Regions from separate parts of the Peribacillus sp. FSL R5-0717 genome, predicted to be linked through region 2. Evidence: riboswitches for the same ligand, from Rfam matches in the RefSeq annotation. Region 2 holds a riboswitch; each other region holds the start of a gene.

Region 1 (10,764 bases), 280 kb from region 2:
CTTTAGCCATCTTGATTTTCACGGCACAGCTCACCCATTTCGTGGGCGAAACATGGATCATGTATGTCATGACAGCCGTTTCATTAGCTATCATTTATCTTTTTCCGCTGATCACGAAAGTCATACCTTCACCACTTGTCGCCATCATATTCATGACGATCGTTGCAGTTACCACGGGGGCTACGGTGCGGACGGTTGGGGATATGGGGCAATTGACCGAAGCGCTTCCGATGTTCATGCTTCCAGACATCCCTTTGACCTTCGAAACTTTGGCGATCATTTTCCCTTATTCCATTGCCCTTGCGTTTGTTGGACTGCTTGAATCGTTATTGACGGCTCAAATTGTCGATGAGATGACTGACACGGACAGTAATAAGAATAAGGAAGCCAAAGGCCAGGGGATTGCGAATATCATCGCCGGATGTTTTGGCGGCATGGCAGGATGTGCGATGATCGGCCAATCCGGTATCAACATTAAATCTGGTGGAAGGGGCAGGCTCTCGACATTTGTAGCGGGCGCATTCCTTATGGTATTAATCGTGGTATTGAATGATGTACTTATCAAAATACCGATGGCTGCACTTGTCGCAGTCATGATCATGGTTTCAATCGGGACATTTGACTGGTCTTCCCTAAAGAGGCTCACTAGAGCTCCTAAGTCGGATGCAACCGTGATGATCGTGACGGTCCTCATTGTCCTTTATACACATGACTTATCAAAAGGCGTATTTGCCGGAGTGCTTTTAAGCATGATTTTCTTCTCGGCTAAAATTTCTAAAGTGGCAGTAGAGAAAACGGCAGACATCCAGGCTAAGAAAATCACTTATCGTATCAGCGGACAAATATTTTTCGCTTCTGTCCAGGACTTTGTTTCAAAGTTCGACTTCAAGGAAAAAGCCGATGCAATCATCATCGACTTCTCCCATTCCAAGATCTGGGATGCTTCAGCAGTCGGTGCTGTCGATACGGTTATTCTTAAATATCAGCTCTTGGGAATACCTGTCCAAGTCCAAGGACTCGATGAAGAAAGTTCTACATTGCTTGAAAAACTCGCCACCTCAGAAAGTAAAATATCTTAAAGAAGTAAAATTCTGCTGAATAGAAACTTTTCAAACCGACAAAATAGATAACATGAATCATTTCCTTTTGAAAGGAGCGAAAAGCATGACACCCGAGCAGGATTATACGGCAGCAAATCTGTCACCGGATTTATTGAAGGAACTGAAAAGCTTTGAAAGCAAACTTGGCGAGGAAGCCAATAAAGAATTGATTGTCATCGCCTATGAAAAAGAAAAGGAATCTTTAAATTAAGAAAAAAGACTCAAACACCCTTAATGGGATGGTTGAGTCTTTTTTTGAATGTACAGAAAAAGGGTGCCCAAGTTTTTAACGAGCAACCCTTTTCCTGTATTATTTGCTGAATACGTCGGTTAAGACCGGCACGATTTGTTTTTTACGCGATACAACGCCTTCCAAGACGGCGATGTTATTGTTTAATGAAACGTCATATGCCTTTTCAACCGCATATGCCGCTTTACCAAGAGCCAAGGCAACGGAATCATTAGTCAGGATATCCGTTACGACGAATAGGAACAAGTCCAATTCCTTCACTGCGATGACCGCTTCAATCGCTGCTTCCAATTCTGCTTGCTTAGCAAGGACTTCGTTCGGATCAACGGCATTGACCTGTGCTATTTCCACTTTAGCCATTCCCATGGAGAATTCCTTGGCATCAAGAGTGATGAGCTGGGCAATCGTTTTGTCGCTTAAGTCAGCTCCCGCTTTCAACATTTCCAAGCCATATTTTTCAGCGTCGACTCCTGCAATGGCAGCCAGTTCCATTGCTGCTGCAACGTCCTGCTCCGTGCAAGTCGGGGATTTGAACAATAAAGAATCGGAAATGATGGCAGACAGCATAAGACCTGCGATTGCTTTAGGGACTTCAATGCCGTTTTCTTTATAAATTTTATTTAAGATGGTTGCCGTACAGCCAACTGGTTCTGCACGGTAATATAATGGATCGCTTGTTTCAAAGTTAGCGATACGGTGATGGTCGATAACTTCCAACACACGGACTTGGTCAATATCTTCAGCACTTTGCTGGCGTTCGTTATGATCGACCAGGATTACGCCATCAGCTTCCCCTGCAACTTTTTCCACAAGACGGGGAGCATCGAATTTGAATTGGTCCAATGCATATTGAGTTTCACCATTCACTTCACCCAGACGAACTGGTTCAGCGTTGATACCTAGCTGTTTTTTAAGATCTGCATAAGCGATTGCTGAACAGATTGTGTCTGTATCCGGGTTTTTATGTCCAAAAACTAATACTTTTTCCAAGATTTTATCCCCTTTTTCATAAATATTTTTCCGCGAATCCCCTCAGTGCAATAACGGAGAGCCACCTTTACTAGACACTTTATTTTAACACAAAATCCCGTAAAATCAGCGCTTGATTTATCCATTCCCCCATAAAATCTTTCATTCCCCCACCCTCTTCCATCACTTTGTCAATAGATAAGGGTTGGTTTTTTTCAAATATATTAGTTGAATTATCATCGTATATGGCTTACGATAATATAAGCAGAAATACTAGATATTGATTACATAAACAATTCCAATAACTATATATAGAATTTTTATAATCCAAGGTGCCAGTGATGGCTGAAAAGGGAATCCGGTGTAAACCCGGAACTGTCCCCGCAACTGTAAATGTGACGAAATGAGAAAACCACTGTATAGCTCTCTATACGGGAAGGACTCAAAGTAGGATGATCATGAGTCAGGAGACCTGCCTTGAATTTTTCACGTTTCTTATTCTTCGGGGATTGAGATGATGAAACGATAGTATAACGGCTATTTTTTCATGCCTCATTTATTCTATCGTTTGATCCGCTCAATTCTTTGGGCGGTTTTTTTATTTTAGCGGAAGTTAACAAGGAGGATTATTAATGACTCAAACATATAACTCTACCATAAGTGAAAATGACACAGAAGCGAAATCCATCCAGCTTGAGATGTTATCGAAGGAATTCGAAGGCCGTCTCGATATGGAAAAGTTCAAAAAGCGTTTTACAAAATGGCTTGATCGCAAAAGTGACTCAACCGAAGAACAGGCATCAAAAAAACTGATTCAGCTCGCTCTTGAAGGCGTGGATATCGATGCCCCGGATTGGACTTTCGTTGCTGCAGCAGAACTGTTGAATACAATGTATAGGGATGCACAAGCCAATCGAGGTTATGAAGGCAAGAGTTATGGCCCGTTCTATGAGCTGATCACAGAACTATCCCAGCTATCGGAAGGTCAGCGTTATCCCATTTATAAACCAGAACTGCTATCTTCATATACAAAAGCGGAAATTGAGGAATTGGGATCGGTGATCGACCCGGAAAAAGATAAATTATTCTCTTACATAGGCATCTACTTATTGAATGACCGTTATCTGGCCCGCCCAAAAAAGGACAAGGTCTTCGAACTGCCGCAAGAACGTTTCATGATCATCGCGATGGAAATCATGCGAATGGAAAAAACGGAGCACCGCCTGCAACTGATAAAAGAAGCATACTGGGCCATGTCCAACCTTTATATGACCGTTGCGACTCCTACACTCTCCAATGCAGGTAAAACACATGGACAGTTAAGCTCCTGCTTTATCGACGCAATTGAAGATTCCATCGACGGAATTTACCTATCAAACTACGATGCGGCAAAAGTATCTAAATTCGGCGGCGGTGTCGGTCTTTACGTCGGTAAGGTTCGCTCGCTTGGTTCCGATATCCGCGGTTTCTCTGGAAACAGTTCCGGCACGACGCCCTGGATTCGACTATTCAACCAGACAGCTGTAAGTGTCGATCAATTGGGGCAACGTAAAGGTGCCATCGCGATTTACTTGGATGCCTGGCATAAAGATATCATGAGCTTCCTCGATTTGAAGACTCAAAACGGGGATGACAGATTAAAAGCACATGATATTTTTACAGGTGTATGCATACCGGATTTATTCATGGAGGCTGTACGCGACAGAAAAGAATGGTATCTTTTCGATCCGCATACCGTTAAGCAAACCCTTGGATTTTCACTTGAAGATCTTTATGACGAAAAGAAAGGCGAAGGAAGCTTCAGGAATCATTATGCACTTGCTGTCGAGGCCGCAGAAAATGGCACGCTTCCAAACTATAGCTTTGAAAAAATCAATGCGATGGACATCATGAAAAGCATCATGATTTCTCAATTAGAAGAAGGCGTACCGTATATGTTCTACCGCGATGAAGTGAATCGGAAGAATCCGAATAAACATAAAGGTATGATTTATTGTTCTAACCTTTGCACGGAGATTGCCCAAAACCTAAGCCCTTCGACGATCACGGATGAATATGAAACAGAAGATGGAGATGTTGTTGTGGTTCGTAAAAGCGGCGATTTCGTTGTCTGCAACCTTTCATCCATTAACTTGCCCCGAGCGGTGGGCAGCGATGTTCTGGAAAGATTGATTCCCATTCAGATCCGTATGCTGGACAATGTCATTGATGTGAATAATCTTCCTGTCAAACAAGCATCCATCTCGAACAAACGGTACCGGGCAATTGGTTTAGGAACGTTTGGATGGCATCATTTACTTGCCACACAGAATATTTATTGGGAATCCGATGAGGCTGTTCGCTTTGCAGATGCTTTATACGAAAAGATCGCTTACTTAACTATCAAGGCATCCAACGAACTGGCCAAGGAAAAAGGATCTTACCCATACTTTGAAGGTTCTGATTGGCATACAGGGGACTATTTCGAACTGCGTGACTATACAGATCAAAAATGGCTGGATTTAAAAGCAGACGTGCAGGAGCACGGAACCCGTAATGGCTATTTAATGGCGATTGCCCCCAATTCATCGACAGCCAAAATCGGTAATTCCACGGATGGAATCGATCCTTTGTATGAAATTGAATTTTACGAAGAAAAGAAAAACTTCAAATTCAAGGTGACCGCACCAGGCTTGACGCCAAATACGTATGAATATTATAAAAAGACGCGATTCAATTTGGATCAACTGGAAAGCATCAGGCAAAATGCAGCCCGCCAACGCCATATTGACCAAGCAATCAGCTTTAATCTGTATGTACACAATACAATCAAAGCGAAGGTCCTTTTGGATATCCATTTAACGGCATGGGAAAGCGGGTTGAAATCAACGTATTATGTTCGTTCGACGTCTTCCGAATATGACAATGCCTGCGAAAGCTGTTCAAGTTAACGTCAATCATGACCCAGTAATCTATTCTTAAAGGAGTTTTCACGAATGACCAATCATATAAAAAAAATTCGGATGCTCGAACCGACGCATCCAACAAAGGCAACCGGTGTTTTCAAAGGAGAAGCTTCAGGCTTCCTCCTTTGGAACGATATACAGTATGAAAAATTCTATGATACCTATACACAGCTCATCAATAACTTTTGGAAGCCTTCGAGCGTGAACATGATTCAGGATAAAAAGCAGTGGGGCGAATTGGATGAAGATATCCAGGACGCTTTTCTCGATATCCTTACGATGATTGCTGGAATGGACAGTCTTCAAACGCCAACTTTAGTAGAGATCCTTCGGTACATAAAAGATCCGGCGGCAAAAGCTATCCTGGCCAACATGGCCCAGCAGGAATCGATCCATAATGAGTCTTATTCCTATATCCTTGCTTCCTTGATTCCGGTAGGCAAGCAAAAACAGCTTTTCGACCGCATCAAAGAACATCCTGAAGTGATTAAGCGTAACCAACCGATCGTTGATGCTTATCAAACGTTCGTGGACGATCCCAGCCCTCAGCATTTATTCGAGGCACTGATCCATTCAACGAACCTTGAAGGGATTTATTTCTATTTGGCTTTCGCCTTTTATTATAATCTAGGACGCCAAAATCTAATGACCGGTTCAGCTACGATGATATCCTATATTCATCGCGATGAAATGGTCCATTTCGATTTCATTGGCATGCTCGTTCAAATCTTGATGTATGAATATCCTGAGTTAAATAATGAAGAAAACACGAAGTTCATCTATACAACGATTGAAAAAGCAGTCGAACTCGAAAAGGAATGGTCTGAATATATGCTCGAAGATATCCAAACGAAAGCCGATCTCGATTTGGAAGAATTCAATGAGTACATCGAATATATCGCCAACAAACGGTTACGTATGCTAGGCCTTGAAAATTTGTATAAAGAGTATGGCGAGAACCCGATGCCATGGATCAAAACGTTCGATGATGAATCCATCGGCCTTACCAAAACCGATTTCTTCGAACAGAAGTCAAGGACATACAGTCAAGTAAATGCCAGCAATGGGTTCGATGAGCTGTAAAATCGCCATTGTCTATCATTCTGCCGGCGGCAATACAAAAGCGCTTGCCGAAGCCCTCGCTGCCCTTTTACCTGAGGCTTTCTTATATCGAATGAATGAATTCGATTTACGTACATTGCCGGATTACGATGCCTTGATCGTCGGCACCTATACATGGGGCAATGGGGAGCTTCCCGCTAAATCAGCAGCCTTTTATAAAGAACTGGAACAGTTGCCTATTGCTCGCCTGAAAACGGGAGTCTTCGGCACTGGCGAAACCAATTATAATCATTTTTGTGGGGCGGTCGATCATTTCCGGGATATGTTATTTGCCAAGAGCCAGTTATTGGTGACATTGAAGATAGAACAGATGTATCAAGAATCAGACCTGCACAGACTTCAAAAGTTCGCTTCGCTATTCCAGAACTGACTGAAAGGGGATTGCGTTTTCGCATATCCCCTTTCAGTGTTTTTTTTAAAACTTGGCTCCCTCAATCATAGCAACGGTAAGCATGAAGTATAATGGAGAAAAAAGGAGATGATATCCAATGACTGAGAATATAACCCAGTTCCTTCCTATCCTTTTTATGCTAGTGCTTGTCGCATTCGTTATATTCATCGTGTTTTTCCTGTCAGGGCATTTTAATCGTACTAAACGGATCGAAGAAAAATTGGACAAAGCATTAAAGGAAATCGCCGAAAAAAAGGAAAAATAAAAAGACTCCAAAATCGGAGTCTTTTTTTTATATGCGTTCAATTATTTTTGAACGTTAGCAGCTTGTGGTCCACGAGCGCCTTGCTCGATTTCGAAAGAAACTTCTTGGCCTTCTTCAAGCGTTTTGAAGCCTTCACCTTGGATAGCTGAGAAATGTACGAATACATCGTCTTGGCCTTCAACTTCGATGAAACCGAAACCTTTTTCTGCGTTAAACCATTTTACTTTACCTTGTACCATGATAGTTCCTCCTGTGTTTGGAAAAATCCATTTTATTACTATTTTTGGTTCTGGATAATGTTTCAAGAGGAATCCTATTACAGTAAATCCTTCTATCAAACTTTTCCGAACAAAAATAATTACTCATATTATATCATGGAAAATCCTAAAAAAACAAGATTATCGCCGTAAATCAACCGACAAATTATCCTAAAATTCTACATATTCCTCTTCTTGCTTTGTCGGAAGCCTTCGTCCAATAAGTAGCGCTCCGCCTCAACCGGACTTTCGAAACATTCCTCAAGATTCGACCCTGAATAAACATTCCAAAGCAGGTCTTCCTTTTGAAGTGTAAGCTCTTGCTTTTCAGGGCCAATCCATGCCCCTTCCAACCTAGCGAACTCGTTTTCCTCTTCTTCAATTTCAGCCGGAGGTTCAGATAGGTAATCCACGCTTCTTTGGATCAATTCTTTTAATTCGGCTTCATTATAGTCACGTATATTGATAAACCCTTTACGGTCAGTGTCTTTTTTTCTCATTTGCCCTGCGTAAACGAACCCATTTCCATTGGGATGCAAGTGCTGAACGACGATCTTTTTCTCCTGGACGCTATCTGGATAATGGAAGTTCACACGTCCCAATGAAACGTCTTTTCGCTGTAATTCCGGAAAAGTTTCAATAATGCTCAATTTTTCTTCAAATGTTAACAAATTTCTTCCTCATTTCATTAGTTCATATTGTTTGTCGATTATAACACAGACTGATTAGAAACAATAATCCCCCTCTTCCATTATAATGTAATGAAAAGGAGTGATAGGATTTGATCATGAGAATTCGGGACCTGGAATCAGACTATGGCCAGCAGCTATTTAAACTGCAGAAAGAATCCTATAAGGTGGAAGCAGAAATGATCGGTTTTGCCGATATACCTCCTCTATTGGAAACATATGAACAATTCATACATTGCCATGAAACGTTTTTATGCTATTTAAAGGGTGATGCCTTAGCTGGTGCCATATCTTATACAAAAGAGAATGGCCAATTGCTGATTTGCCGAATGGTCGTCCATCCTGATTATTTTCGGCAGGGTATTGCGGACGCATTGTTGCATGCTCTCCAATTACACGTCGACTGGGAAAAGATATCCGTTTCGACCGGTAAAATGAACCTTCCCGCACGAAACCTTTACGAAAAAAACGGATTCACCCATAAAGAGGACGTAGAAGCGGCACCTCGCTTATTCATAAGCATATACGAAAAACAGCATTCATTTTATGTATGTCACGATAAAAAGCATAATGAATGAAATGACAATGATTACGGCAACCCATAGCCAGGCCAATGTCATATTCCCGGAGTCCATGGCGATATAAATCGCGGTCGGTATGGTTTGTGTCTGTCCGGGAATGTTACCGGCAAACATGAGTGTGGCCCCGAATTCCCCCAACGCACGCGCTGAACTTAAGATGGCACCTGTGACGATCGATTTGACCGCCAATGGGAGGCTTACAAACAGGAATAACCTCCACTCCCCGGCCCCGTCAACCCTTGCTGCATTTTCAATTTCTTCATCTATACCTTCAAAGCCCGTTTTAGCGGATTGGTACATTAGCGGAAAAGCTACCACGGTAGATGCAATGACCGCAGCCCACCACGTGAACATCAGGGGCTGGTCAAAAACCATTTCAATGAATTGTCCCGGCAGTCCATTCTTGCCAAAAATCACGATCAATAAAAACCCAACGACGGACGGCGGCAAAACAAGCGGCAATAATAACGCTGTTTCCAGCAGGACTCTTCCCCTGAATTGCTTTTTAGCCATCATTCGCGCCAGGAAAATTCCTAAAATGAAAACAAGGATACCCGATAGTCCCGCTACTTGTATCGATAGCCTGACTGGTGACCAAAAATCCCCTGTCATGATACTTCTCTCACACCACTATTAAATATCGGCATATGCAGGTCCTTATTCGGTTTCATTACCCAAACCGTTTCTTTTTCATTAAAGGCAGATTCCATTTCATTTTCTCCCTTTCTTTTTAAAATAACATTTAAGTTTATTTTTCTTGACATCTTGCTGACACAAAGGAACGTTAAAGTAAGAGTATCACAAATATAAAAATATTTTCATTCCAATAAACTTGAAAACTTTGAAGGAGTCGATTTTAATGGTAACAATTTATACTACCCCAAGCAGTTTAGCATGTCGTAAAGCAAAAGCTTGGCTTAAGAAGAACGAAATTTCCTTTAATGAACGTAACCTATATTCCCAACCTCTTTCTATAGAAGAAATAAAAGAAATTTTACGTAAAACGGAAGGCGGGACAGATGAAATCATCTCAACCCGTTCCAAAAAATTCAAAAGCCTGAATATCGATATAAATAATATACCACTTAATGATCTTTGCAAGCTTATTCAAGATAACCCGGATTTACTTCGCCGGCCAATCATTTTCGACCATAAGAACTTGCATGCGGGCTATAACGAAGAAGAAATGGGACGCTTCCTTCCAAGGAAGGTCCGTCATGTACAATTATGGCGGGCAATCAGCCAATTAGCTTAATCAGTTAACATTCTGCATAATAAGAGGTTGTCCATTAAATCGGACAACCTCTTATTATATCTTATCCGCTTTCTCTATGATAATCGTGAAGGTGGTGCCTTGTTCATCGCTATCCTTAAGCACAAGATCTCCCTTTTGCGCTTTTGCGAGCATCTTACTGAATGGCAGTCCCAAACCTAGCCCACGTACCTTCAGCTTTTTGTTTTCGCCTCGATAAAATGGTTCGAACACATATAGCTGTTCATGTTTCGGAATCCCCCTCCCGCTGTCCAGAACATCAATGCAGATTCGTTCTTCATCCTTTTCATAAAGATGAATCGCTATTTTCCCTTTGCCGTCAAGTGCATGTCTGGCATTATTCAAAAGGTTAATGACGATTTGCTGCATCCGCAATGAATCAATTTGACCAAAGACCGGTTCATCAGGAACTTTTATCTCCAAAGCGAACGCTTGATCATTATCTTGGGTCACCTGCCAGCGATAGGCGATTTCCTTGATGAATATATTGATATTCTCTTTTTGCACCTGGATTTTAAAAGCGCCTGCCGATATGGCATTATAATTGAGTAAATCCTCTATCATACCTTGTAAACGCTGAGTTTCCTTTAAGGAAATATCGAGGAATTCCTTACTTTGCTCTCCCTTGACGACATCATCCTTAACCGCTTGTATCAGTCCGCTAATGGAAGTGACTGGCGTTTTCAAATCATGGGTTACGCCCGCGAGCAATTCCGCCCGCAACTTCTCCATGACCTTCAATCGATTGGTCATTTCCTTAAATGATTCTATCAGTTCATAAATTTCTTCTTCCTTGATTTCCTCTTCCTCTTTGAAATGGATATCATAGTTGCCTTCACGAACCTGGACAGCGGCGTTAGCTACGTCTTGGATGGGGCGTGAAATCTGCCTGGAAAGAAAATAAATGACTCCCGTACCCAGA
Region 2 (10,764 bases):
TGTAGTGTTTTAAAAACACGGCCTCTTCTGCTTCGTCTGCAATTACAAAAAGGATGTAGTCAAACGTATCGGTAATCGGGCTATTATCATCTCTTTTTTCTACTAACAAGATTCCAAGTGTAGATTTTAAACTTGCTCGCTCTTGATAAATCGGGCGAAGGATATCTTCCATCATAAATTCCTCCAAAACCTTTTTTTTAGATTTTCGACAATACTCTTCAAATTCCTGCTTAGTTCCCTTACCCCAAACCATTTCAATTCAAAAGTAATATGTATCCTTTATTTCTTTTTTGTTCCATCCATTGTTTATGTTATAGTTAAAGTTATATTTTAGGAGGGACAATCCATGGCTAAATATTCTAGCAAAATCAATAAAATACGCACTTTTGCTTTGAGTTTGATTTTCATTGGCTTTATCGTAATGTACCTTGGGCTTTTCTTCAAAACACACCCTGTTGTCATGACGATTTTCATGGGGCTGGGCCTTTTATTCATAATCGCAAGCACAGGGGTTTATTTCTGGATTGGAATGCTTTCTACAAAATCGATCCAGGTTGTCTGCCCTAACTGCAGCAAACCTACAAAAATACTAGGACGCGTAGATATTTGCATGCATTGTGAAGAACCATTGACACTTGACAAAAAGTTGGAAGGCGAAGAATTCAATGAAAAATATAACCGGAAAAGCCTGCATGATTAAGTCGATTAGCTGAATTCCCTTTCAAGAAGGCTTTAACAATTGTATCATTTCTTCATAAACATGAAAAAAAGTTCCAACCAAGTGGAGGAACTTTTTTTAATGCGATTCTTTTTTCGCACAATCCATACAGTCGCCGTAGATTTCCATCCGATGGTGACTAACATTGAAACCAGTGACTTGTGCTGCGAAATGCTCGACTTCATCCAATGCAGGATAATCGAAGTCCACAATTTTACCGCAAGTTTGGCAAATTACATGATAATGATTCGTCGTCACAAAATCAAACCTTGCCGAAGAATCCCCATACGTAAGTTCTTTTACCAAACCTACCTCACGGAACACACGCAGGTTGTTATAAACCGTTGCCACACTCATATTCGGAAACTTGCCTTCCAGCGCTTTATATATATCATCAGCGGTAGGGTGGGACATGCAGCTTATCAAATACTCAAGTATCGCATGGCGTTGAGGAGTTATTCTTACACCGGTATCTTTTAAGGAATCCAACGCTTCTTTTAACTGAACTTCAGACACCGTCATCCACCTCTTTTTCTCATTAAGTATGCATTCTTAAATTGTAATGTTTATAAATAGTGTACCTTTTATCCGTTGAATTTGTCAATAATTCAATGGCTTAACCATTCTTTTTTAGTTTATTCATGAAGACTTGATTCTTTCCCATTTTTGCATTGAACTTAGTATCCCCTAGATAAGTCGATTACGTTGGTGAAGTCTTTTCCAGCTTTCAGGTATTCACGCATATTTTTTTCGAATATAGCAAAGGTCCTTGGTAAATATTCTCCGCTTTTACTTGAAAGATGCGGTGTGACTGTAACATTCTCCATCCTCCAAAACGGATGCCCTTTTCCTAAAGGCTCCGGATCAAATACATCCAAGATGGCATGAGACAATTCCCCGGCATCCAGGGCTTCGATCAGCACTTCATCTTTAATCAAGTCGCCGCGGCCAATATTCACGAATACTGCAGATTCTTTCATGGCTTTGAAGTGTTCTTTTTGCAGAAGGCCCTTCGTTTCATCCGTACTTGGCAGGACGGATACTATATAATCGGCTCCCGGTATGGCTTCCAATAAATGATCCAGGTCATACACGTGATCAATGGATTCCACCGGTTTCCCGCTCCGGTTCACTCCTATCGTCTTCATCCCAAAGGCTTTCCCAAGACGAGCCACTTCCCCTCCTATTGCTCCTACACCCAATACGAGCATGGTCTTGCAATTTAATTCCCCTACTTCAATCTTTCTATCCCACAATTCTTCTTTTTCATTCTTCATAAGCAGCTTCAATTTCTTTTCATATTGCAAAAGCATCCCTATCGTATACTCGGCCATCGGGATTTTATGTATGCCTCTTGCGTTGGTCACCATAATGCCTCGTTCCTCGATGGCTTTAAATGGCATAGTTCCATCCCTGCACTCATGACCATGATCCATTTCAAGTTCGCTGCTTTCTCAATGATTTCTTCAGTTAAATCTTCACCATATGTAATTAAGATTTCCGCTTCACGAAGCGGCCCACCTTTCCATTCTTTTTGATAAATGAAGTTCAAATCAGGAAAAGCTTTCATCATTTTCATTTGGATACCTTCATTCGGAATGACAGTCGAAAGTATTAACATGTTTATCTCCCCCTTTTATTAACATAAAAAAACACGGGCTCTATGTGTCCCGCGCAACTTTCTCTGAGGAGGTATTCCCTTAATAAAGCATATTCGGGTGTCCCCTTTTTGAGTTGGACAAAAGCCTCATCCTTATTAAAAAAGGCTTTATTTTAAAGAATTTGGGTTTAATGCTTGTAATTCCGGCAAAACAAAAAAGCCATCCCTTCTGATCAGGACGTCGTCGAAATAGATGTCACCGCCCCCAAATTCCGGACGCTGGATCAAGACCATATCCCAATGTATCGATGACCGGTTTCCATTATCCGCTTCATCATAGGCAAGCCCAAGAGCCAAGTGCAGGCTCCCGCTTATTTTCTCATCGAACAAAATATCGTCCATAGGTTCCAATATGTATGGATTGATTCCAATAGCGAACTCCCCTATAAACCGGGACCCTTCATCAATATTCAGAATTTGGTTCATTTCAAGATCACGATTGGAAGTCGCTTTAATGATTTTCCCCTTTTTCAAGTTTAATTCTATATCACTAAAGGTAATTCCTTCATAGGTTGTGGGTGTGTTGAAGGATATCCTTCCATTGAGACTATCTTTTATGGGTGCCGTAAATACTTCCCCATCCGGTAAATTCTTTTTTCCGGCACATATGACGGCCGGCATGCCTTTGATGGAAAAGGTCAAATCTGTCCTTGGTGAAACGATCCTGACTTTGTCAGTACGTTGCATCAAATGTTTTAACGGCTTCAAAGCCGCCTCCATTTTCCCGTAATCCATCGTGCATACGTTCAAAAGAAAGTCTTCGTATCTATTGAAGGTCATGCCGGCTTTTTGCGCTGATGCCTTGGTGGGATAATTAAGTAAGACCCAACGTCGGTTGTTTACATAAAAAAGTGTAGGGGAATTCATGGCCTCCCCTTGAAGACGGTGCCTCTCGATGGGAACATCAGTCATTTCCGCATTGTTTTCTTCCCCAGTGATGATGATGACCGCATCGATATCCGTATATTTCTTCAAGGCCCATTGTGAAGCTGTGTCAAGCTGCTCCTTCACATTCCCTAGTAACAGGTGGCGGCTTATCTCATCGTCCTCGAGTTCCACATATGGATAAGCACCCACTCTGTATATTTCATCAATCAACTCTTTTAATAATGGTTTCGTGTTGATATGCCCCCGTATGAGGATTCTCTCTTTAGGCTGTAATTGTATCGAATGATGAACCAGCCTGGCTGCAAGCTTCGTTATCCTCTCATCCTTCATCTGCCTATCCCTTATTTTTCGAATTCGCGAAGAGTTTCAAGCGCTTCTTCGACATGGCCTTTAACCTTTACTTTACGCCATTCTTTGACTACATTTCCAGCCTTATCAATCAGGAAAGTTGAACGTTCAATGCCCATATACTCCTTGCCGAAGTTCTTTTTCAATTGCCAAACATCAAATGATTCAGCCGCTTCATGATTTTCGTCAGCCAGCAGCAGAAAAGGCAATCCATGTTTTTCGATGAATTTTTCATGACGTGCCGCTGGATCTGGGCTGATACCAAGGATGACCGCGTTCAATTCCTCGAATTGCTCATTATGGTCCCGGAAATCACAGGCCTCCGTCGTGCAACCTGGCGTCATGTCTTTTGGGTAAAAATATAATACAATGTTTTTCCCCTTAAAATCCGATAGGGAAACCATTTCACCATTGTTTGCAGGGAGTTTGAAATCAGGTGCTTTTTCGCCAATTTTAACAGTCATATTGAACCCTCCATTTCTTTCATTATGGTAAGAGTACCCAATAATCGAAAGAAACACAACTTTCATTTATCCTTCCTATCTTTCTGCTCCAGATCGATCACCGTACGAATCACGAACGCTGCCGGCAGTGTATACCCAATGAAGGCCTGAATGGTAGCTATCATCCTTCCCATGCCAATCGGGGCTATATCTCCATACCCTACAGAAAACATCGTCATCGCACTAAAATAAAAAGAAGTCTTCAATTGCTCATAGAAAGTCCCATCCAACCGATTGCCCATATCAAGAATCACCGAATGATTCTGAAGCTCGTATAATAAATATATCAGTGCAAATCCAACTAATATCGTCGCATATAAATTGCCAAGCCACAGCATATCTTCAAGAGAAAATTTCTTTCCTCTCGACTCAACAAGAAATAACGTACGAATGCTCATCACCATGCAAAAAATGATCCCTGCAATCAAGATGTAGAAAGTCATCCCCCACGCCCCATTTCAAAACGCCACTTCCTCTATACATACTCCCTGTCCAAACAATATATTCTTTTTAGGAATCAGCCTTATCACCGACAAACGCATTAAACGGAAACTTTCCCTAATCCTTTTTCCATGTTGACCCTTTTGGTCGGATATGTTAAGATTGTCTAAATTTTTATAATAGTTTTTATTTTATAAATCTTTGACCTGCAAACAGTTAACAAGGCAGGTTTTACAAAATTTCATATGTGGAAATAGGTTCCTAATTTTCATTAGGATTAAAAGGGAAGTCCGGTGTAATTCCGGCACGGTCCCGCCACTGTAATGGGAATGTTAGCGTCTTTCGATATGCCACTGATCAACGGATCGGGAAGGCCAGCCGCTAATGATATTCCCTAAGTCAGGAGACCTGCCTATTTCGACAACACTGTTTTAACCTACGGGAGATAGGGAGGTGTTAGGGACCTTATAATTGTAAGGGGCATTTTGCATGCAACTTTATTATTTTAAGCATTTCTAACTTTCTTTTTTGACGGTTAGGAATGCTTTTTTTATTGTTCGATCAATTGAATGTAGGAGGATGGGAATTTTGAAGAGCAGCAGTTTGGGTTACCCTCGAATCGGGGAAGATCGTGAATGGAAACGTACATTGGAAGCATACTGGTCAGGTAAAATCGATAAAGCGGAATTTACGGCACAACTAAAGGCCATCCGTATAGGCAACTTACAAAAACAGAAGCAACGGGGCATTGATATCATCCCTGTAAACGACTTCACTTTCTATGATCAAATGCTCGATATGTCCGTCATGTTCGGTCTTGTTCCTGAACGTTATTCAGCTTATGAAGGCGGAAGTGTCCCCCTTTCCGTTTATTATTCAATGGCCCGGGGAAACAATGATGAAATCGCTTCAGAAATGACGAAATGGTTCAATACGAACTATCACTATATTGTCCCTGAATTAAAACTGGCGCAGCTTACTTTAACAGAAAATAAACCACTTACAGCATATCGGGAAGCCAAGGAAAAGCTAGGGATTGAAACGAAGCCCGTGTTGATCGGACCTTATACTTTCATCTCCCTTTCAAAAGGCTTCAATAAAGAAGAAATCCCTGGCATCATCCTGAGCCTGCTTCCCCTATACACGCAAATCCTGCGGGAGTTGGAGCAAGAAGGCGTGAAGTGGGTACAAATGGACGAGCCTTCCCTTGTTTCATCCATTTCCAAGGATGATATGCAAACCGTTACTTACCTCTATGAAAAACTGAATGAAGCAGCACCAAACCTGAACATCATGCTACAAACATACTTTGATGCGGTGGAACATTACCAAGAAGTCATCGAATTACAAGTCCAAGGGATCGGTCTTGATTTTGTACATGATAAAGGGAGGAATTTAAGTAACCTTGAGGCATTCGGTTTCCCGAAGGACAAAGTACTTGCAGCGGGTGTGATTGACGGAAAAAACATTTGGCTATCTGATTTATCCAAAAAAATCGAATTGATCGAGACACTTAAGAAACAGGTAGCCGAGGACCAAATCTGGCTACAACCCTCTTGTTCCCTGCTTCATGTCCCGGTGACCGTTCGTAATGAAACCGCCCTTTCAAAAGAAGTGAAAGAGGCACTTGCTTTCGCTGATGAGAAACTTGAGGAAATCACACTTTTGGTCAAAGGGAATAATCAAGGCATTGAAGCAATCGCCGAAAAAGTCGATGCCAATAAATTTACGATTCAAACGTTAGCCAATTCGAATATCCGAAAACACGGGTCTGTACAATCCAATGTCGAAAAGGTTAAAAACAGGACCGCCGGCCGTCAGCTTCCATTTAAAGACCGTTACCAAAAACAACAGGAATTTTTCAAATTGCCTTTTCTCCCTTCGACTACGATCGGAAGCTTTCCGCAGACATCTGAAGTTAAACAAGCACGCGGGAAATTCAATAGAGGAGAATGGACAGCCAAGCAATATGAAACATTCGTTAACGAAGAAATCGGCAGGTGGATCGAAATCCAAGAAGAAATCGGTTTAGATGTTCTCGTTCATGGGGAATTCGAACGGACTGATATGGTTGAATACTTCGGTCATAAATTAGGTGGATTCATCTTTTTAGAAAAGGGTTGGGTACAATCCTATGGATCCCGCTGCGTGAAACCGCCAGTCATCTTCGGCGACATCCATTTCATCGAACCGATGACAGTCAGGGAAAGTGTATACGCACAATCACTGACGAAGAAGACGGTGAAGGGAATGCTGACAGGTCCTGTTACGATTTTGAACTGGTCTTTCGTCCGTGATGATATTTCCAGGGAGAATGTTTGCTATCAGCTGGCGCTCGCTTTAGAAAAAGAAGTCATTGCCTTGGAATCTGCTGGAATTAAAATGATTCAGGTTGATGAGCCTGCACTTAGAGAGGGTCTGCCATTGAAAAAAAGCGATCGCGACGAGTATTTGAACTGGGCAGTGAATTCATTCTTGATATCCACATCAAGCGTGGAGGATACAACCCAAATTCACACGCATATGTGCTATTGCGACTTCAACAGTTTCATGGATGTCATCTCCTCCCTCGATGCCGATGTAATTTCCATCGAAACATCCCGCAGTCATGGGGAGCTCGCTTCCGCATTCGAGGAAAAAACATATGAAAAAGGCATTGGCCTGGGGGTGTATGATATTCACAGCCCGCGTGTGCCGGCAGTGGAAGAAATGGTCGATATGATTGAACGGGGCATCAAGGTATTGGATAAAGACCAGTTTTGGATCAATCCCGACTGCGGCCTGAAAACAAGGGGTATCCCGGAAACCGTCGCTTCCCTGAAAAACATGGTCGAAGCAGCAAAAGTCGTCCGTAAAAACCTTTTAGTAAACCAGCAGGCAAATGATTGAAAAGAACGTTGCCCATCCAACACAGCAGTCACGGACTTTTTTAACCGACCTTGTTTTTCCACCGGATACAAATCATCATAATACCATCTTTGGCGGAAAAGTAATGGCCTATGTCGATAAAATAGCTTGCATTTCCGCTATGCGACATTGTCGAAAACCCGTTGTGACTGCTTCAAGCGACTCTTTTGATTTTTTGGCCCCCATCAAAACAGGGGACGCGATCAACCTTGAAGCTTATGTCACCTGTACTCATCGCACATCAATGGAGGTATTCGTGAAAGTGGAGCGAGAGAACCTATTAACAGGTGAAAAACAGCTTACGGCACGCGCTTTTTTAACGATGCTTGCCATTGATGAAGACGGTAAGCCGACAAACGTACCTCAGGTCATTCCGGAAACGGAAGAGGAAAAACAGCAATATGTTCAAGCCCAAGCAAGATATATCGAAAGAAAGAAAAAACGGAACTAAACAAAAACCCCTTCAACATGAATCTGTTGAAGGGGTTCTTTCAGTTCCCTGCCCCGCGGTATCTCTTCACTCCCTGATTCCATATGAAAATGGATATCACGAAAAAGGCAACCCCAATTACAGGTGTGGCAAATGCATATGCATACCATTCTTCTTTTCTTAGGAAATAAGATGCCGGATAGACACCGACAAACGCGAATGGCAGCACCCATGTAAGGACAAAACGGATGACCTTATTATAAATATCTACAGGATAGCGCCCGTAGTTCCCGATATTGTACATCATTGGCATGATGGATGTTTTCGCATCCGACCAGAACCCAATGCTTGCTATCGCAACGAATATGGCTGCATAGGCAAGTGCCCCGCCTATTGCAAAAACGATGAAAAGAATCGGGTCATACCACGCAAGCTGCAAATCCAATGAAATCGCCGAATAGAATATGATGATCAAACCGGTTACAACACCAAATAACGCTTCAAGCTCGATTCTTTCTAAAATGACTTGAAAAAGGCTATGTATCGGTCTTGTTAATATCCGGTCCATTTCACCTTTGACGATATAGCGGTCATTAAAATCCCAAATGTTGAAAAAGGCAGAAAAAAGGGCGAATGGAATAAGGAAAAACCCATAAATGAATATGATTTCTTCACGGCTCCAGCCGCTTAAAAATTGGGTATGCCCGAAAACGACCAATATAAATACCAGATTCACGACCTGATTCAGCAGATCTGATAGGATTTCCATGAAGAAATCCGCTCTATATTGCAATCTTGTTTTCATATACTGACTCACATATTGAAAAAACATCGATACATAAAACATCCCGTCAACCTCCTTGAATAATCAGCTGTTTTTTTGCGACTATCCATAAAAGCTGAATCGGTATTATGAGAATGATGCACCAAATTAACTGCTGTAAAAGCGCCATGCCAATTTCGCCTGAACTGTACCCATTCGTAAAAATCATGCTTGGTACATAGCTGATCCCTTGAAAGGGTAAATATTTCATCACTTCCTGCGCCCATATCGGGTAGAAACTGATTGGCAGCAGCAGACCGGAAAATAAATCAATGATAACCCTTTTAGCGCGGATCAATCCGGCATTATTATATAAGAAAAAGGTAGTGATTCCCGTCAATAAGTTAATTTGTGTATTGATGATGAAGCTGAACAGCAAGGAAATGCCGAAGATCCCCCACACAGCCGGATCGCGCGGCAATTCAATAGGAAAAATGAAAGCAACCAGCAGCATCCCCGGAATCGAGAAGAAGAAGAAACGGAATATCCCTTCCCCAAGTCCTTGCATCGTTTTCATGCCTAAATAGTTATAAGGCCGGATCATTTCAATGGCGACCTTTCCGTCTTTAATTTCAGTGGCGATTTCGCGGTCAATATTATTGAAATAAAAAGCGCGCGCCATCCATGCAACTGCAACATAGGTTGTCATCTGCATACCTGAAAGTCCTTCGATGGAGCTTTTTTCTCCATATATCGCATTCCATAAGAAATAATAAGCACCGATATTAATGCTATAAATTAAAATGCCGGTATAATAATCCGTTCGATACGCAAGCATCATCAAAAAACGCATGCGGATCATGGCAAGATACTTCCCCATGGCCCTCCCCCTTCTTGATAGACACGTTGTTTCTTAATGATAAGAGAGTCACACAGTGCCTTCTTCGTAAATGTTGCGAACAATTTCTTCAATGGACGTTTCATGAATTTTGATGTCTTTTATTTTAAAATGAGATACGACAGCCGAAACAAGCTGTGAAATATGATCACTTTCTTCTTTCAACAAGGCAATATAAGTTTGATTTTTTTCATCATGAACCCAGTTAGCGGTAAATGGGAGCGCTAATGATTGCAATTCCTTCAATGCGATCGGCTCGATGAATTGAAAATGGATCTGTTTTTCCTCTGCCCAGTTATCTTTTAAACTCTGCAATTCCCCATCATAGATGATCTGTCCTTCATCAAGCATGATTACACGCTCACATAATGCTTCAATGTCCCCTAAATCATGGGTGGTCAAAAGGATTGTCGTATTATATTTCTCATTGATTTCTTTCAGGAACTCACGAATCTTCATTTTCACGAGCACATCAAGTCCAATCGTCGGCTCATCCAGGAACAGCAAAGGCGGATTATGGATCAAGGCTGCCGCAAGCTCGCAGCGCATTCGCTGACCAAGCGAAAGTTTACGCACTGGTTTGTCCAGCAAAGGACCGATATCAAGCGTCTTGATGACATGTTCCATATGATCGTTATATTGTTCATCCGTTACCTTATAGACCTTTTTTAACAGCCGGAACGATTCTTGAACCGCAATATCCCACCAAAGCTGTGAGCGCTGACCGAATACGACTCCGATAGTCTGTGTGAACTTTTCCCTCTCTTTATGTGGATTCATGCCATTGACCGTGATTTCGCCTGCTGTCGGTTCCAAAATACCTGTCAGCATTTTGATCGTGGTCGATTTCCCTGCACCATTTTCCCCGATATAAGCTACCATCTCACCCTTTTTTACAGTAAAATTGATATCATTGACGGCAGGGACGACCTTATAATTTCTGGTAAGTAAATCCCGGAAGGCACCCTTTAGCCCTGAACGGCTTGATGCCGACTTAAATTCCTTCCGAAGCTGTTTCACTTGAATTGCATCACTCATCCTGTTACATCCTCCGTAATCTCTTGTCCTAATGAATTAGTTTATCCAAACCAACCTTTTTAGACAATAAAAATGCTTGGATGCCATATACCATTTTCAGGGAGGAAATGGCCATTGTACCAGATACATATATAAAGGAGACAAGTATGCTATGAATATCAAAAAATTAT
Region 3 (10,764 bases), 1.5 Mb from region 2:
GAAACTCGCATCATATAGTTTGGAACGGTATTCATCTTTATCATGGATGTCAGGGTCCAAAGCCCATCCAGCCAAAATCATCGCGTGCTTGCGAATACCGTTTTGACGCATGGCTTCATCTAAGTTCACTAATGTGGTACGGACAATTTTTTGGTCCGGCCATGTTGCCCGTTGAATGACTGCGACCGGTGTTTCATCCTTCCAACCTGCTTCCTGAAGTTCTTTAACGATTTTTTTTGTCAAGGTCGCACTCAAGAAAAGGGCAATCGTACAATGATGACTAGCCAAATCACGTAATTTTTCAAATTCCGGAACAGGCGTACGTCCTTCAGCCCTCGTTAATATGAGTGTCTGGGTTAAATCAGGGATAGTCAGCTCTGCTCCTATTGCTGCTGCTGAGGCGAATACCGAACTCACTCCAGGGATCACCTCATAACCAATACCCTCTTTCTTCAATAGGACAATTTGTTCCATGATTGCACCGTACATGGCAGGATCCCCTGTATGGATTCTGGCAACCATCTTTCCTGCTTTAACACGATCGACCATGATGCCAACAATTTCTTCCAAATGCATTCCAGCCGTTTTTAGCACCTCAGCATCAGGTTTTGCCTTAGCAATCAATTCTTCATTCACTAATGAATCCGTATATAAAATCACATCGGCCGTTTGGAGAATGTTCAATCCTTTTACAGTAATCAAATCCGGATCACCCGGGCCGGCCCCTACAATATATATCTTCATTTTCTCACCACCATCAATGTTAAGTATTCTAGTTCAAGTCCTTCCAATTCACTCACTTTCCAAATCACTTCTTCATCGGAAGTGACTTTGGTTACGACCGAGGCCTTTTCAAGTAAGTCCAAATCTTTTAAAACGGAAATCATTAAATCGATGACCTTTGCCACTTTGATGAACACCACGGCATCATGATCTTCGATCGCCTTCTTCATCGCTTCATAATCATCCCTTGCAGGAACTATCGCAACATGATCATCACCATCAGCCAAAGCGATGCCCAGCCTTGACGCTGATCCATTAAAGGAAGAAATGCCCGGGACCGTCTTGATTTCGACTTCAGGATGCAACTCCTGCATCAATTTCATCATATGTATGAACGTACTATATAAAAGCGGATCGCCTTCCGTAACGAAAGCTACATCTTTTCCTTCATTTAATTTTTGCCAAACCTTTTCAACCGTTCCATTCCATTCCCGATCCAAGATGGCTTGATCTTTCGTCATCGGAAAAACAAGGCCCAGCATCTCCTTCTCTTCAGGACGAATGTAAACTTCAACAATGCGATGGGCGTAGCTTTTACTCCCTTTTCTTTTTTTTGGATACGCAATGACCGGAGATTCCTGAATCACGCGAAATGCCTTTACTGTAATTAGCTCTGGATCGCCCGGGCCCACGCCAAGGCCATATAATGTACCAAGATTACTCATTCATGTCTTCCTTTCGTTGTGCAGTAATGATATAAACCGGATTAAGAGGTACAAATCTGTTCATTCCCAATATTGGCTTACTTCTGGAGATTTGCGCATGCATGATGGAAGTGTGAAAACCAGCTTCAGCAAATGCCTCATTAGCCCGGTAAAGATTCTCGATCGTCGCAGCATTCAGAACGATCCTGCCGCCAACTTTAAGCCGTTTGCAGCAAGTATTGATCAGCTCTGCCATTTCGCCGCCGGTACCGCCAATGAAGATTGCATCAGGATCCGGAAAAGTTTCCAATCCCTGCGGGGCTTTTCCATGAATCGCCGTTATATCGGTACGGAATTTACGTTGGTTTTGATAACAGTTTTCTAAATCAGGCTCATTTTTTTCAATTGCGAAGATTTGGCCTTCGGATGCAAGCTTGGCCGCTTCAATTGCCATTGAGCCCGTACACGTCCCAACATCCCAAACTATGCTGTTTTCCCTTAGCTTCAACGCATGCAGACTCAATACTCGAATTTCCTTTTTGGTTATGAGGCCTTTGTCCGGCTTACGCTGCGAAAATTCTTCATCCTCTATCCCCAAGGACCAGCTTGGACCTTCTGATTTTCTTTTCAAAATGACGACATTCAAGGGAGAGAATTCCCGCTCCGTCATTTCATCTAGTTCATACCAGCCAGATTCTTCGGCTTCTCCTTGAAGGTTTTCAGCCACAAATGCCCGGTATTCAGTCATTCTGAATGAAAGGAGATATTTAGCCAGTTGATTAGGACTATTTTCACTGTCTGTAAGTAAGGCCACTTTCGCTTTCCCATCAATTCTTTGGGCCAGCCCTTTCATACTGCGGCCATGAATGCTGACGAGAAAGGCATCTTGCCAGCTTTCCCCCATTTTTGCGAAAGCAAGCTGAATCGAACTGAAATATGGGTAAACCTCCATGTTGATTTTGCTGGAAAGATAGCCTCCCATTCCATAAAACAGTGGGTCACCGGAAGCTAAGACAACCGTTGGACGAGTTTCATCCTGCAGTTGCTCCACGACCTTTTTCAAGCCGCCCTTTATGACAATCTTCTTGCCAGAATAGTTCGGAAAGAAGGATAAGATCCGTTCACCTCCGACCAGCACTTCACTTTCTTCTATCCATTGGGCATATTGAGGCAGTAAGCTTTCCTGACCGTTATCCCCTATCCCAATTAATTTAATCGATTGACTCAATTCCAACAGCCCTTCCCAGTAATTGTCCTTTCAACGAATAAATCGCCGTTTCCATTTCAATGCCGCCCTTCACCTGGTTAATGGCAGAGTGACAGCAGGATTCACATAGTTTATTAAAAAAGTCAAAGTTATTAATGGCTGACATCATATCCCCGACTTGTGACGCTGTGTTTGCATTCTTGATTTCAAGAACAAGATCATCTTCAGCTCCGACGCTTTGGGCTATTTCCGATAGAAAACCAAAGTCGACCGGGGCACTTTTTGAATGCACCATCATCACACCTTGGGCCACTTTGGAGAATTTACCCATCATGCCGACCAGTGATACCTTTTTAATTCCCTGCCTCTTACATTGCTTAAGTGAGAAGCCCACAAAATCACCCATTTCAATAAAGGCTTCCTCAGGTAAGTCTGGAAGAAGACCCATTGCATACTTTTCACTGCGCCCGCCAGTCGTTAAGACTAGATGCTCACACCCACTCGCTTTGGCGACACTGATAGCCTGGACGATACTTGCCATATAGGCGGAACTGGAAAAAGGGACGACAGTGCCCCTTGTTCCCAAAATGGAAATGCCTCCCACAATCCCCAAGCGGCCATTTAATGTCTTTTTCGCTATTTCTTCACCTGCAGGTACAGAGATGACGACTTTCACTCCTCTATTGATCTTAAATTCTTCCAATGTTTGCTGCACAGTGGTTAAAATCATTTTGCGCGGTACAGGATTAATAGCCGCTTCCCCTACAGGAACGGGAAGCCCGGGTTTGGTCACACGACCAACTCCGGTCCCTCCATCCAAGATAATCCCAGGTGCATCGGACCAGCTGACAGTAGAGATAATATGGGCCAGATGTGTGGCATCGGGATCATCTCCGGCATCTTTAACCGTTTCTGCACTAACCGCATTTTCCGATATTTCATATTTCTCAATAGTGAAAGTGGCATCTCGGCCAATTGGCAAGGAAATCGTTGCCTCCTCTAGTGCATCCCCCGTGATCAATGCAGTCAATGCCGCTTTGGTCACGGCGGTCGAACATGCTCCCGTCGTATATCCATGACGCATTTGTGAGGGGTCTTTTTTCACCTTCTTTTCCATGTTTTTTAACTATCAGCTAAAAGGGAAATCGCGTTCAATGCGGCAACAGTGACAGTACTTCCACCTTTTCGGCCAATATTCGTAATGAATGGAACTTCAGTGATCTTAGCGAGTTCCTCTTTCGATTCTGCTGCAGAAACAAACCCAACAGGCATTCCAATGATTAAGTCCGGTTTTGCAATCCCTTCTTTAATGAGGCGAATGAGCTCAAGTAAAGCGGTAGGTGCATTGCCAATGGCATAAATGCCCCCTTCATTTTCCTTTACAGCTTTTTGCATCGAAATGATTGCCCTTGTCGTATTCAAACGTTTTGCTTCGACCATCACATCCGGATCTGAAATATAGCAATGAACGTCCCCGCCGTGTTTTTGAAATCTTTTTTTGCCTGTGCCGCTCTCGATCATTTGCACATCAGCAATGACATGCCTTCCTTTGCGAATGGCTTCCACACCAGCTTGAATGGCATTTGGGTGGATGATGACACTTCTTCCCAATTCAAAATCCGCTGAAGCATGAATGACCCTGCGGACGATCTTCCATTCATCTTCAGAAAAATCATGATTGCCCATTTCTTCAGCAATGATTGAAAAGCTATAATCATATATTTTGTCAGGGTCTACCGTTAGTGGTTTAAAATCTGTTTTAAAATCCATCTTGCATTCCTCCTATTTTTCAATTAGCTGTTTATTCAACTCGGCAATGACATGATCAAAACTGAAATGAACATTTTGATAGTCAACATCAGGTCGTGATATCATGATCGTCTCTATTCCACATTCCAACGCGGCTTCCAATTTCTCATCAACCGCACCGACCTTGCCGCTTTCTTTCGTTATCATCAATGTGACCCCATATTGTTCATATAGAGCTTTATTTAATTCTTTGGAAAATGGACCTTGAATCGCAACGATATTTTTTTGTTCAATGCCCAGCTGTGCACATTTTTCCATATTGTCCATGCGTGGCAGCATTCTCGCTATGACTCTGGTATTCTCGAGCCCCACCAATTCTTTTGCAAACACGGCTAGGGTTTTACTTCCGGTCGTGAGCATGATGACTCCCCGTTTTTCTGCGGCAAGCTTGGCAGCTTCCTCATAATCACGGACAACTATCAATTTATCATTCTGAAACCGTTGACTTTCACGCTCATAACGAATATAAGGAACATTTGCTGCCTTTGCTCCGTTAAGGGCGTTTTTGGATGCTTCTTCGGCAAATGGGTGACTTGCATCGACTACAGCCTGAAAACCTTTTGCAGAGATTAAAGATGTCATATCTTCTGCAGATAATCGGCCAATCCGGGTGGATATCCCTGCATCCTGCAAACTCTTAGCAGCCGATTCGGTTACAACAGTTGCCAAAACCTTGTACCCCACCTGCTGCATCTCAATCGCTAATTCCCTTGCATCACTTGTACCCGCCAAGAACAAAATCATTTTGATGTCCCCACCGCTTGCCCATCATGATCGTGGTGATGATCATGGTCGTGATCGTGGTGATGATCATGGTCGTGATGGTGATCATGATCGTGGTCGTGATGGTGATGATGGTGAGCATGTCCATGTTCCTCGACATGTTTACGATAGTTTTCCAAATCACGCGCCCCGCTTGATTTGCCTTCACTGGCTTCAATTACTCGTTCTTGCAGAATGTTCTGTAAGGTTGGGTGATATCCAAAATACTTTGCCAATATGAATTCTCGATCATGATATTGCTCTTGATAGCCTTTCAGCATATCCTCCATTCTTTCCATCAACACCCCAGTGAAGAGGAAATATGGCAGCATCACAATTTTTTTTGCCCCTAATCGGATGCATCGTTCAATACCTTCATCCACGTGAGGGTCCGTTACACCCATGAAGGCTGTTTCGACCCATTTAACGCTTAATTTTTCCCATAATAATCGTGAAATTTTATATATATCACTATTGGCATCAGCATCACTGCCGCCTCGGCCAATTAGCAATATCGCTGTCTCAGAATGTTCAGAGGTCGTATCGAATCCCGCTTCCTCAAGACGGTCTGTCAGGATCGTCAATACATCATGGTGGACCCCGATCGTTTGGCCGTATGTGAATTTCACTTCTGGATACTTTGTTTTCCCATCCTCTATTTCAGCTGGGATATGTAATTTCGAATGTCCTGCATGCAACAAAATGATCGGTATGACGATAACTTCAGTAGCCCCTCGTTTTACACAATTATCGATTCCTTTGGATATATTCGGTGCCGCAAATTCCAAGAAGCACGTTTCCACTAGGAAACGCCCGTCCATTGCCGGAATCATATTTTCAATAAAATGACGGACTTCTTCATTTCCCGAAGCCAACCGGCTTCCGTGTCCTACGAACAAAACTGCTTTCATTTACTTTCCCCCTCTTGATTAGTCTTCACAAGGCGCAGGCTCTATGTTTATTTTGGGAGCGATGTCCTGATATGAAAAATTCTGTATCTTTTTCGAACGTTTGAAGTATTTAAAAAGCCGCTCATTTGGATGGGCATTTTGCTTATACTCGCCGACAATGTCCGTGATCAGTTCTACAAGCTGTTCCGGTTCAATGCCTTCCGCTACCGGCTGACCCGGATGGGCTGTTCTTCCAACCGGTTTAGCTCCAAGAAATAAGTCGAACTTCCCTTTTCGGAAGACAATCCCGATATCATCCATCACAGCACTATAACAAGCCATCCCACACCCATTAAAACCGATGTTCAGTTCCTTGGGCATGCTCATTCCGCCAAGCACCCGGTGTATTTCGTCCGCATAAGGAATGGATTCCGCTTTTTCACCATCACAGAAATCACAGGCTTTTAAAGTCAGTACATCCCCAATCGGCGACAAAAGAAAGTTTGCTGATTGCAATTTCCCTGTAATGACTTCCGGATCCATTGTCGGGATCTTTAAGACGATTTTATGATTTGGCGTATACTCCATCGTTCCCTTTTCCCCGACAACTTCCGCAAGTGTCATCATTTGTTTGGGAGTGAATTGTTTATTCGCCACACCTGGACTAACGGCAAGTTCGAATACCGACTCCATTTTTTGCTGAACAATCGGCTGAATGGACTGCTTAACGGCTTGACCCTTGACTCTTGACAGGGCCTCCATTGCCATTTCAAAGGAAGCTGGCTTCTTTTCTGGTGCTTTTGTAAGTAATCCAACTCCTCCAGCGGACTCTGTTAAGGCTTCTTGATCTAATGCCCACGGTTCCGCTTCTTTTTGCAGTCGCTGATGCGGCTTCAATGTTTGCTTTTCCGAATTCAGCGTATATTTTCTCTGATAGCCTCTTGGTGTGATGATTTTGTCGTCATATAAAAAGGTGGATGAATTACCGATAATGACGGTTGTCAACATTCCAATATCGTGATTCAACATATCCTGCAAATTGGTTATGACAATATCCTGCCTATCGCGATAAGCACTTTTCACCAACCCTACAGGTGTATCCGGCGAGCGGTAGCGAAGGAGAATCTTCTGTGTTTCAACAATTTGCCGGGTCCGCCTGCCGCTGCGCGGATTATAAAGTGCAATGACAAAGTCTGCCATTGCAGCTGCTTCAACCCTTTTAGCGATCAGTTCCCAAGGAGTTAAATGATCACTGAGGCTGATCGTACACGAATCGTGCATGACGGGCGCCCCAAGTAAAGACGCACATGAGTTGATTGCAGAAATGCCAGGAATGACTTCAATGCCCACTCCAGTTTCTTCTTTCCAGCCTTTTTCAATCAATACTTCATAAACCAACCCTGCCATCCCGTAAACTCCGGCATCCCCACTGGAAATCACCGCCACTTTCTTTCCCAGCTCCGCTTGTTTCACTGCTTCCTGTGCACGTGATACCTCTTCAGTCATCCCCGTACTAATGATCGTTTGATCTGTTAGCAGTCCCTGAATGAGTTCAACATAAGTTTTATAACCAATGATGTAGTCACTTTCTTGAAGGGCTTCGACGGCACGTTTGGTAATGTGTTCAAAATTCCCGGGCCCAAAGCCCACGACGAATAATTTACCGTTTGTACTCATTAAGACATCTCCTTTTACGCTTTGTTCTTTGAAATACCCGTATGAGCAGGAAAATCTGGATTAGGGGTCATTTCCCCGTCATTGTACTGATAGATCATCTGTGGAACAAAGTCACCATCATCGAGATTACTGACGATCTGCCGACCGAAATCAGGCGTTTCCACTCGATACCAGTTTCCTTGGGGATAGGCAATCACAACGCAGGCATCCTTACATCTTCCGTTACAGCGTGTCCTCGTTGTATGGATTTTCAGATCCAGTCCTTTTGAAGCAATTTCATCACGAATCGCTTGGGTTACTTCTTCCCCGCCCTTTTTCATGCAGCTGCTCCCATTACAAATCAACAGATGCGTATTTGTACCCGTCAAGTTCCAAGTAGTCATCTTCTTCCTCCTGAGTTCAGGGAAAAGGCAAAATAAAAAACCTTAACATAAGAGTCAAGGTTTTAAAAAAACTATATGAATGAGAAGCCAAAGGCAAGCATGCCAAATCCTCCCAAAATCGTCATAGTCCTTCTACCTTTCCCTCCGAAAAGTATCATACAATTTTAAAAGCAGGTTTCCTGGCTTACGCTTCATTTTACTTTGTCCCTTCCCGGCATCTTGCCAGTGGCTATCGACAATTTCATCAGCGTTTACAGTAGCGGGGGCTGCATCGGATTTTCACCGATTTCCCTATTATCCCTTGCTTATTCACACAAGGGCACTTTTAAAATGAAATATTTGGTTTTATTATACATTTCCAACTAACTTAATCTATCATATAACAACTTTGTCAAAATTCAATAGTTTATTCCGACTGTTTAGAAAAGTTTAAACGTGTAAAACCAGTTACAATCCTTTCCTCGCAACAAAATTCGGCCCAAAAAAAAGATAGTGTAGCTGGAATTATTTCTTTATGGTACACTATACGAGAATTTTCTAAATAATTACATAAGTTTCATGGTGTTGAATTTCTCGAAATTCAGCTTAAAAGGGAAGCCGGTGAAAATCCGGAGCGGTCCCGCCACTGTAAAGGGAATTTCCATTACGTTAACTTTAATCCACTGTCAAATGAGATGGGAAGGATGTAATGGGATGATGAACCAAAGCCAGGAGACCTGCCATGAAGCGTGAAACTGTTTCAGCCTACGAGGATGGGCGTGCGGATCAGGCAAAATGGCCCATGGTTGGTTCATGCTGCAAAATTCCTGTTCATTACGCACTTCTTTCCTTTGAGAGAAGTGCTTTTTAGTTTGGGCGCCGCTTTTCTTCTCAAGATTGATCAGAATAATTAAAAGTGTTGAAAGGAGAAAGAATGAAAAGAACCAATTGGAAAATTATTTATTTTGTCATTTTACTGCTTTTTGTCCCGAAACGGGCATTGGCCATGCATATCATGGAGGGCTTTTTACCCATAGAATGGGCTATATTCTGGTGGGCCGTGACGCTTCCATTTTTAATCTTGGGTTACCGGTCCATTAGGTCCAAAGTAAGGGAAAACCCAGAAACAAAAATGATACTTGGCCTATCGGGCGCATTTGTATTTATATTATCGGCCCTAAAGATTCCTTCCGTTACGGGAAGTTCTTCGCACCCTACCGGAGTTGGTTTAGGTTCCATACTATTCGGACCATTGGCCATGAGTGTAGTCGGCTCCATCGTTCTGTTATTTCAAGCTGTTTTACTGGCACACGGAGGATTGACGACATTAGGGGCCAATGCATTCTCCATGGCCGTCTGCGGACCCTTCATTGCTTACTTTGTCTTCAAGGGCGCAACTAAATTGGGATGGTCTTTTTCACTTGCCGTATTCTTGGCAGCTGCTTTTGGTGATTTGGGCACCTATGTGGTAACTTCCGTTCAACTTGCTCTTGCTTTCCCATCCGAAGTAGGAGGATTCATGGCCTCTTTCGTTAAATTTGCAGGGATTTTTGCCCTGACCCAAATTCCCTTGGCCATCAGTGAGGGGTTATTGACAGTCGTCGTAATGAATTTCTTGAAAAAATACAATCTAGGCGAATTGAAATTGCTGCGAGTTTTATCTAAGGAGGCCCGTTAAAATGAAAAAAAGTTTACTGCTGCTTTTCCTGGTTGTCATTCTTGCAACCTTACCATTAATCACCCAACAAGGAACGGAATTTGGCGGTGCCGACGGCGAAGCTGAGGAAGCCATCACTAAGATCCATCCGGAATACAAGCCATGGTTCAACAGTATTTGGGAGCCGCCAGGTGCAGAAACCGAAAGCTTATTATTTGCGCTTCAAGCTGCAATCGGAGCCGGTTTCATTGGATACTTCATTGGTGTGATGAGACAAAGGAATAAGCAAACCAAACAAGAATTGGCCGAAAAATCGAAGCATGTTACTCATTGATAAATATGCCTATTTCAATGGGCTAAAGGATGTACATCCGTTGGAAAAGATGGTTTTTGCACTCTCTCTTTTGCTGTTTTCGTTAACGGTAAGGGATATGGCCGTTTCGCTCATCACTTTTACGGTGATGAGTGCTTTAATCATTTTCGCGGCAAAAATCCCGCTTTCTTATTATCTTAAATTACTTCTATTACCAGGATTTTTTATACTATCAGGAACCATTACCATCCTTTTTTCTTTCACTAGTAAATTCACTTCGATTTCGAATATATGGTGGTCCTGGAAGATCGGGAATTGGCAAATATTCATCAGCGATGACAGCTTTGGTACGGTGGCCAATTTGATCACTGTCGTATTCTGCAGCATCAGCTGTTTATATTTCCTTACCTTAACTACACCCATTACCGTCATCCTATCCGTGCTGCGAAAACTTAAAGTGCCTTCGTTATTGGTCGATTTAATAGAATTGACCTATCGATTCATCTTTATTTTTTTAGATACGGCTTTGGCCATTCACCAATCACAAGCTTCACGGCTGGGGTATGGTTCCTTTAGGAAAGGCATTCGATCTCTCGGATTACTAATTTCATCATTATTTTTAGGAGTATTGCAGCGCTCTGGACAGTTGACGATGGCCAT

What was found. Region 2 has a riboswitch for cobalamin ahead of metE (5-methyltetrahydropteroyltriglutamate--homocysteine S-methyltransferase). Riboswitches for the same ligand answer to the same signal wherever they lie in the genome.
Region 1: it holds a riboswitch for cobalamin, as region 2 does, so the genes downstream of both, NYE65_RS17750 (ribonucleoside-diphosphate reductase subunit alpha) here and metE (5-methyltetrahydropteroyltriglutamate--homocysteine S-methyltransferase) in region 2, are expected to answer to the same signal.
Region 3: it holds a riboswitch for cobalamin, as region 2 does, so the genes downstream of both, NYE65_RS23655 ((2Fe-2S) ferredoxin domain-containing protein) here and metE (5-methyltetrahydropteroyltriglutamate--homocysteine S-methyltransferase) in region 2, are expected to answer to the same signal.

Annotation. Positions count from the first base shown of each region.
Region 1 covers NZ_JBBOOF010000001.1:3,672,743-3,683,506, reverse strand. Annotated here, with positions in the region: gene NYE65_RS17765 (SulP family inorganic anion transporter) at 1-1,079, shown strand, start outside; gene NYE65_RS17760 (hypothetical protein) at 1,165-1,311, shown strand; gene NYE65_RS17755 (manganese-dependent inorganic pyrophosphatase) at 1,411-2,340, opposite strand; cobalamin riboswitch at 2,633-2,813, shown strand; gene NYE65_RS17750 (ribonucleoside-diphosphate reductase subunit alpha) at 2,952-5,249, shown strand; gene NYE65_RS17745 (ribonucleotide-diphosphate reductase subunit beta) at 5,295-6,347, shown strand; gene NYE65_RS17740 (flavodoxin domain-containing protein) at 6,337-6,756, shown strand; gene NYE65_RS17735 (hypothetical protein) at 6,875-7,042, shown strand; gene NYE65_RS17730 (cold-shock protein) at 7,084-7,281, opposite strand; gene NYE65_RS17725 (hypothetical protein) at 7,479-7,970, opposite strand; gene NYE65_RS17720 (GNAT family N-acetyltransferase) at 8,087-8,566, shown strand; gene modB (molybdate ABC transporter permease subunit) at 8,528-9,181, opposite strand; gene spx (transcriptional regulator Spx) at 9,429-9,824, shown strand; gene NYE65_RS17705 (HAMP domain-containing sensor histidine kinase) at 9,879-10,764, opposite strand, start outside.
Region 2 covers NZ_JBBOOF010000001.1:3,396,643-3,407,406, reverse strand. Annotated here, with positions in the region: gene NYE65_RS16440 (nucleotidyltransferase-like protein) at 1-172, opposite strand, end outside; gene NYE65_RS16435 (YgzB family protein) at 347-700, shown strand; gene perR (peroxide-responsive transcriptional repressor PerR) at 797-1,240, opposite strand; gene NYE65_RS16425 (D-2-hydroxyacid dehydrogenase) at 1,396-2,121, opposite strand; gene NYE65_RS16420 (hypothetical protein) at 2,082-2,339, opposite strand; gene NYE65_RS16415 (aminopeptidase) at 2,487-3,596, opposite strand; gene bcp (thioredoxin-dependent thiol peroxidase) at 3,608-4,078, opposite strand; gene NYE65_RS16405 (potassium channel family protein) at 4,141-4,560, opposite strand; cobalamin riboswitch at 4,797-4,988, shown strand; gene metE (5-methyltetrahydropteroyltriglutamate--homocysteine S-methyltransferase) at 5,138-7,447, shown strand; gene NYE65_RS16395 (acyl-CoA thioesterase) at 7,440-7,916, shown strand; gene NYE65_RS16390 (ABC transporter permease) at 7,957-8,742, opposite strand; gene NYE65_RS16385 (ABC transporter permease) at 8,747-9,538, opposite strand; gene NYE65_RS16380 (ABC transporter ATP-binding protein) at 9,587-10,594, opposite strand; gene NYE65_RS16375 (hypothetical protein) at 10,746-10,764, shown strand, end outside.
Region 3 covers NZ_JBBOOF010000001.1:4,933,992-4,944,755, reverse strand. Annotated here, with positions in the region: gene cobM (precorrin-4 C(11)-methyltransferase) at 1-744, opposite strand, end outside; gene cobI (precorrin-2 C(20)-methyltransferase) at 741-1,448, opposite strand; gene cbiE (precorrin-6y C5,15-methyltransferase (decarboxylating) subunit CbiE) at 1,441-2,655, opposite strand; gene NYE65_RS23680 (cobalt-precorrin-5B (C(1))-methyltransferase) at 2,639-3,751, opposite strand; gene NYE65_RS23675 (precorrin-8X methylmutase) at 3,757-4,404, opposite strand; gene cobK (precorrin-6A reductase) at 4,417-5,187, opposite strand; gene NYE65_RS23665 (sirohydrochlorin chelatase) at 5,184-6,116, opposite strand; gene cobJ (precorrin-3B C(17)-methyltransferase) at 6,135-7,772, opposite strand; gene NYE65_RS23655 ((2Fe-2S) ferredoxin domain-containing protein) at 7,787-8,155, opposite strand; cobalamin riboswitch at 8,308-8,497, opposite strand; cobalamin riboswitch at 8,698-8,893, shown strand; gene NYE65_RS23650 (hypothetical protein) at 8,877-9,005, shown strand; gene NYE65_RS23645 (energy-coupling factor ABC transporter permease) at 9,069-9,812, shown strand; gene NYE65_RS23640 (energy-coupling factor ABC transporter substrate-binding protein) at 9,814-10,125, shown strand; gene cbiQ (cobalt ECF transporter T component CbiQ) at 10,112-10,764, shown strand, end outside.